DNA from 2 places in the Sinorhizobium sp. BJ1 genome. Region 2 is predicted to be linked to the other one. Evidence: predicted binding sites of a transcription regulator. Region 2 holds the regulator's gene; the other holds the start of a gene.
The links. The regulator PhoB, encoded in region 2, activates phosphate uptake and scavenging genes when phosphate is short. The targets are predictions, from matches to a motif close to TGTCATNNANCTGTCAT.

Region 1: a site for PhoB is predicted at 1,907-1,923, ahead of CO676_RS18985 (alkaline phosphatase). Genes of this name have one in related genera too.

What each region holds. Positions count from the first base shown of each region.
Region 1 is NZ_NWTH01000015.1:80,063-83,477, reverse strand. It holds gene typA (translational GTPase TypA) at 1-134, opposite strand, end outside; gene CO676_RS18985 (alkaline phosphatase) at 271-1,833, opposite strand; gene CO676_RS18980 (KTSC domain-containing protein) at 1,984-2,199, opposite strand; gene CO676_RS18975 (amidase) at 2,346-3,415, shown strand, end outside.
Region 2 is NZ_NWTH01000001.1:370,073-373,487, reverse strand. It holds gene CO676_RS01835 (aspartate aminotransferase family protein) at 1-753, opposite strand, end outside; gene CO676_RS01830 (GcrA family cell cycle regulator) at 1,165-1,683, shown strand; gene phoB (phosphate regulon transcriptional regulator PhoB) at 1,817-2,500, opposite strand; gene phoU (phosphate signaling complex protein PhoU) at 2,548-3,258, opposite strand; gene pstB (phosphate ABC transporter ATP-binding protein PstB) at 3,315-3,415, opposite strand, start outside.

The sequences.
Region 1 (3,415 bases), on a different contig from region 2:
TCGTTGGAATCCATGACGCGTTCGGCAACGCGCTGGTTTTCGCGGAACGAGCCCGACTGCTTCAGAAGTTCGTCGACGAGCGTGGTCTTCCCATGGTCGACGTGCGCGATGATCGCGATGTTACGAATGCTCATTTTTTGTCTCGGAAAGTTCGTGGGCACGCGCGACAAGGCGGGTACCGCTTTTCAGTTGCCGCGCTCATACAGGTTTTTTTGCGATTGCGAAAGGGGGCGGCGCTTGAGACCGGGCCTGCACAAACCGCTGCGGCACTCAAGCGACGGCCGCCGGATCGAGCGTCACGCGCCACAGCTCCTTATCCTGCCGGTCCATGAGCCGCACGGTCAGTTGCTCCGTCTGGCCGTTGACATCGACGATTCCGAAGAATTGCAGGCCCGCCGACGGCGGCAGATTGCTGTCTGCGCCGCCGGCCGACGCCTTGATGAAGCGGACTTCCGGTCCGAAGGTCATATCGAGTTCCTTCGGCCCATAGGTGCCGGAATGCAAGGGGCCGGAGACGAACTCCCAGAAAGGCAGGAAATCCTTGAAGGCGGCACGCGACGGGTCGTAGTGATGGGCGGCGGTGTAATGCACGTCGGCCGTCAGCCAGACGATGTTGTCGACCCCATTGTCGCGGATGAAGCGCAAGAGATCGGCAAATTCCGTCTCGCGCCCCCCCGGCGCGCCGCCGTCACCATTGGCGATCGCGTCCGATCCACGCTTCCTCGAATAATCGTCCCAGACGACGAGACCGATCGGCATGTCGCAGGCGATCACCTTCCAGGTGGCGCGCGAGGCGGCGAGCTCACGCTTTAGCCAATCGGTCTGTCGCCATCCGAAAAGCCCGGCATCCCCCTCCCCCTGGTTGGGGCCGCGATAGGAACGCAAATCGACGAAGAAGACGTCGAGCAGTGGACCATAGGCGATCTTGCGGAAGATGCGCCCCGGCTGGGTCGGCAGGGTGCGGATCGGCGTCATCTCGTGGAAGGCGCGCGCCGCACGGGACGCATAGACGGCCACGTCCTTCTCCGGATAGCGCGGGTCATCGCGAAGATCGGTGGAGGCCGACCAATTGTTCAGAACTTCGTGGTCGTCCCATTGATAGAAGGTCGGGCAGACGGCGTTCAAGCCGCGCACATGCTCGTCGAGCAGATTGTATTTCCACTGGCCGCGATATTCCTCGAGCGTGCGGGCGACGTCGCGCTTTTCCGGCGTGACGATGCGATTCTTCCACATGCCGCCGTCGCGAAGCTTGATCTCGTCGGGGATCGGGTTGTCGGCATAGATCGTGTCGCCGGAATGGATGAAGAAATCCGGCTCGTGCAGCCGCATGGTCGAATAGGTCTTCATGCCAACCTCGTCGATGCCCCAGCCCTGACCGGCCGTGTCGCCGGACCAGACGAAGCGCACCGAACGCCGGCGCAAGGGCGCGGTGCGAAAGCGCCCGACGATCGGCTCGGAAACGCGGTTGCCGTCATAGAGATCGGTGGCGGTGAAGCGGTAGAAGATGTCCTGGTCCGGCAGCAGATTGTCGAGCCGGCACTTCACCGCGCAATCGGTCTTCGGCGTCGCATCGATATCGGCAAGCCGGATGGCACTCGAGAAGCTCTCGGTGGTCGAATATTCGACCGCGACGCGCGACGGGCGGTCCACCCGCGTCCAGATTATGCCTGATTGCGGATCGACATCGCCGGACTGGACGCCATGCAGGAATTCCGGCCTCCCGTAGCCGCGCGCATAGAACGGTGTCGCAAGTCCGGAGGACGCCATGAGGCCGGCGGCGCCGGCCGATAAGAGAAAAGAACGCCTGGTGAGCGTGTCTCGAACTGCGGCCAAATCCTGCCTCCGGTCCCGTTTCGCGAATCATCGTCTTCGCGAGCGGACCTTTGGCGAGCCGCATGTCAGCGGCTTTACAGATGGATGAAACTATTTGAACGGATTGGCGACAGTTCTGTGAAGGCGCCGGAACGGCGGGACCGGCGATGCTCAATGCACGAAATCGTAATGGTCCCGTATGCGGTGGTTGAAGTAGCCGCCAGCCGAGTCCGCATCCGCGAGTTCCTCGTAAACACGCTCCGGAACGTCGAGGTAATGGTACGGGCGATCATTGCCGACGAACCAGATGCTCAAGATCCGACGGGGCGCATCGTACCTTGCCTGCCTGATTGCAGAGGAATCCAAGAACGATTGCAGCAATGGCATTGACGCCTCCCGACTGGATACCAGAAGTCGCAGGACGTTGATTATATATCAATCGCACAACTTATGAACGATAGCCTACTTCGACTGTCGTCCATGCGCCTGCTATGAAGGAAGACAGGCGCCGCGCCTAACGAGGTCCTTTGCCTTTGACCCGATCGAACACGCCCTCATCCAGTGACCGGCTCGAAGCCATTCTCGCGCGTCTGGAGCAGCGCCGGGACGAAGAACGCGTTTTCATGAAGATCTATGCCGAATCCGCCCGCGCCGCAGCGGCAGCCGCCGACCGCAGGCGGCAGGAAGGAACGGGCCTCGGCCCGCTCGACGGCCGCATCGTCTCGATCAAGGACCTCTTCGACGTGGCCGGCGAGCCGACCCTTGCCGGCTCGATCACCCGCCGTACTGCGCCGCAGGCGTCGGCAGATGCAACAATCGTCCGACGCTTGCGCGCCGCCGGCGCCGTCATCATCGGCAAGACGCACATGACCGAATTCGCCTTCACCGCCATCGGCCTCAATCCGCATTATCCGGTGCCGGGCAATACCCTCGATCCGAAGCTCATTCCCGGCGGTTCCTCCTCGGGCGCTGGCGTTTCGGTGGCGGAAGGCACGAGCGAAATCGCCATCGGCTCCGATACCGGCGGCTCGGTCCGCATCCCCGCCGCCCTGCAGGGCCTCGTCGGCTTCAAGCCGACCGCCCGCCGCATGCCGCTCGACGGCGCCTTCCCCCTGTCGCCGAGCCTCGATTCGATCGGCCCGCTCGCGCTCAGCGTCGCCGATTGTGCGCTGGCCGACGCCATCATGGCCGGCGAGACGCCGAAGCCGCTTAGCTCCCTGCCGCTCGACGACCTGAAGTTCGGCATTCCGAGAGGCGTTCTGCTGGAAGGCCTCGCGCCCGATATCGCCGGAGCTTTCGAGGCAAGCCTGCAACGGCTCGCCGGCGCCGGCGCAAAGCTCGCCGAATGCGAGATAGACGATCTCCTCGCCCGCTTCGGCGAAGCCACCGCAATCGGCTCCCTCGCCGGGCTCGAAGCAAGCCGCATCCATGCGGACTGGCTGATGGGCGAGAATGTGCCGGTCGATATCCGCGTGAAATCCCCGCTCCGCCGCCGTCTCGCCGTTCCCGACGCGGCGCTCGAAAGCCTGCTGCAGACGCGGCGCGCGCTCGCCCGCGCCATGGACGAGCGCTTGAAGCATTTTGACCTGGTCCTGCTGCCGAC
Region 2 (3,415 bases):
GAAACCGCCGCCGATGCCCTTGGCAACGGCCATGATGTCCGGCTTGATGCCGGACCATTCATGGGCGAAGAGCTTGCCGGTGCGACCGACGCCGCACTGGACCTCATCGAGGATCAAAAGCAGGCCGAACTCGTCGCAGAGCGCACGCAGCTCCTGCATGAACTCTTTCGGGGCCAGGCGAACGCCGCCCTCGCCCTGGATCGGCTCGATCAGGATCGCCGCCGTCTCGTCGTTGATCGCGTTCTTGACGGCGGCAAGGTCGCCGAACGGTACCTGATAGAAACCGGGGGCCTTCGGGCCAAAACCCTCGATATACTTCTGCTGGCCGCCGGCCGCGATCGTCGCAATGGTACGGCCGTGGAAAGCGCCTTCGAAGGTGATGACGTGGAAGCGCTCCGGATGCCCCTTGGCGAAATGGTGGCGGCGCGCCGTCTTGATCGCGCATTCGAGCGCTTCGGCACCGGAGTTGGTGAAGAACACCCGATCGGCAAAGGTCACGGCCGTCAGCCGCCGCGCCAGGCTCTCCTGGCCGGGAATGTCGTAGAGGTTCGACACATGCCAGAGCTTCTCGGCCTGGCCCTTGAGTGCCTCGACGAGATGGGGATGGGCATGACCGAGCGAATTGACCGCGACGCCGGCTGCAAAGTCGAGATAGCGCGTGCCGTCTTCGGCGATCAGCCAGACGCCCTCGCCTCGCTCGAAACGCAACGGCGCACGCAGATAAGTGTCGTAGAGCGGCGTTGTTGCGGCCATGGTCAGCGTCTCCTTCGTCCGTCGGCATTACGGGCATATCAGCCCGATAAAAATCAAAAATGCCGCCTTTCGGCGGCGCAGGCACTATTCCCATTTCGCGGCGCCATGTCAACAAAACCAAGGCTTGCAGCCACCTCCGCGAGAGAGATTCCGCAATGCGAAAAAATCGCCCAGCAGGGCTTGCAAAAATGCAACTATCCGACAGCAAGTTGGGGAAAACCGCAAAATCGATTCGGCGCGATTCCGGCGACTCTTGCCACGGAGTCACCCTGCCGGTAGGTTAATATTCAATTACTAGACGCATGCGGCGAACCTAGTCACCAAAATAGTTATCGCGTTGCAACTCCGGGGCTTTTCCGGAGAAGGGTGATGGATTCTGCCATCCCAACGCCGAGAACGGGGAGTGCAGAGATGAACTGGACTGACGAGCGAGTGGAAAAGCTGAAGAAGCTTTGGTCGGAAGGCCTGAGCGCGAGCCAGATCGCAGCGCAGCTGGGAGGCGTCAGTCGTAACGCGGTCATCGGCAAGGTTCACCGGTTGAGCCTGCCGGGCCGCGCCAAGGCCGGCGGAACGACCGCGACGGCTCGCCCCAAGCGGACGACTTCGGCGCCGCGCGCCCCGAACTACGCTGCGCGCGCCGTGACCCGGACCGTCACCCGCACTGCCGGCGCGACCGTACTCAAGGAAGAGGTCGCCGTCGACCTGGTGGCAGAGCAGGAGCTCTCCATTGACACGAACATCATCGTGCCGATGTCGCGCCGGCTGGAGCTTACCCAGCTCACCGAGCGGACCTGCAAATGGCCGATCGGCGACCCGCTCAAGGAAGAGTTTCACTTCTGCGGCAACGACTCGCCGGAAGCCTCGCCCTATTGCAGCTACCACGCGCGTCTCGCCTATCAGCCCTCGGCCGAGCGGCGCCGCATGCGCTGACGGTTGGCGATTGGTTTAGAGCTGAAGAAAGCACGAAGGGGTCCTAAGGACCCCTTCTCTCTTCGGGAAATCGGCAGTGTGCACTGGGACGACGTGCACTGGGACGGCGTGCACTGGGACGACAGCGTAAGCCTCAGCTTTCCAGCGAATAGCCGGCGCCGCGCACGGTCCTGATCACGTCGGGCATGTTGGAGAAATTCAAGGCCTTGCGCAATCGGCCGACATGGACGTCTACGGTCCGTTCGTCGACATAGATGTCGTGCCCCCAGACGCCGTCGAGTAGCTGTGAACGGGAGAAGACGCGGCCCGGCGAGGACATCAGGAATTCGAGGAGTCGGAACTCCGTCGGACCGAGCCGCACTTCGCGGCTGCGGCGGTGCACGCGATGGGTCTCGCGGTCGAGCTCGATATCGCCGCAGCGAAGCACCGTCGAGAGTACCTCCGGCTTCGCCCGCCTGAGCATCGCCTTCACCCGGGCCATCAGTTCCGGCGTCGAGAACGGCTTGACGACGTAATCGTCGGCACCGGTCGCCAGCCCGCGCACCCGCTCGCTTTCCTCGCCGCGCGCCGTCAGCATGATGATCGGCAGGCGTTCCGTCTCCGGCCGTTGCCGGAGACGGCGGCAAAGCTCGATGCCGGAGACGCCGGGAAGCATCCAGTCAAGGATCAGAAGGTCGGGCAGGCGTTCCTGCAGGCGAATTTCCGCCTCGTCGCCGCGAAGGATCGTATCGACCTCGAAGCCCTCGGCCTCGAGATTGTAGCGCAGGAGAACGCTTAGAGCTTCCTCGTCCTCGACAACTGCTATCTTCGGCAACATTCAGCTACGACTCCTTGCCTGGATTCATAGATTCGGGACCGCCTGGCTCAGTCGGTGACGGAACCCAGCGACGATGTCGTGTCGTCCTTCGGCCTTTCGCCTACCGGCTGGGCGCCCGTCGCCATGTAGTAGATCGTCTCGGCGATGTTGGTCGCGTGGTCGCCGATGCGCTCGATGTTCTTGGCGCAGAAAAGAAGATGCGTGCAGGGCGTGATGTTGCGCGGATCTTCCATCATATAGGTCAGAAGCTCGCGGAACAGCGACGTGTAGATCGCATCGATCTCCTCGTCGCGTTCGCGGATGCTGTTTGCCTTTTCCGGCGAGCGTGAGGCGTAGACGTCGAGGACTTCCTTGAGCTGCACCAGGGCGAGTTCGGCAAGATGCTCGAGGCCGCGCGCCAGCTTGCGCGGGATGCCGGAGCCGGCAACGGCGATGACACGCTTGGCGGTGTTCTTGCCAAGGTCGCCGACGCGCTCCAGATCGGCCGCGATCCGGATCGATCCCATGATCTCGCGGAGATCCGCGGCCATGGGCTGACGCTTGGCGATGGTAACGATCGCCTTTTCACCGATCTGGCGCTCGGCGTCGTCAAGGATGGTGTCATCCGAGATGACTTTCTGGGCAAGCGCCAGGTCGGAGTTCACCAGAGCTCGGACGGAGTCCGCCACCATCTGTTCGGCGAGCCCTCCCATCTCGGAAATCCGGCGCGTGAGATATTTCAGCTCTTCATCATAGATGGAGGTGATATGGGTGGACATGATCGTCGATCCTTGCAGGCGCGGTCAGGGTTGGCGTTGGGGCACGGCTTTCGGCATCAGCCGAAGCGGCCCATGATGTAGTCCTGGGTGCGCTGGTCATCCGGATTGGTGAACATCTTGTCGGTATCGTTCTCCTCGACGAGATTGCCGAGATGGA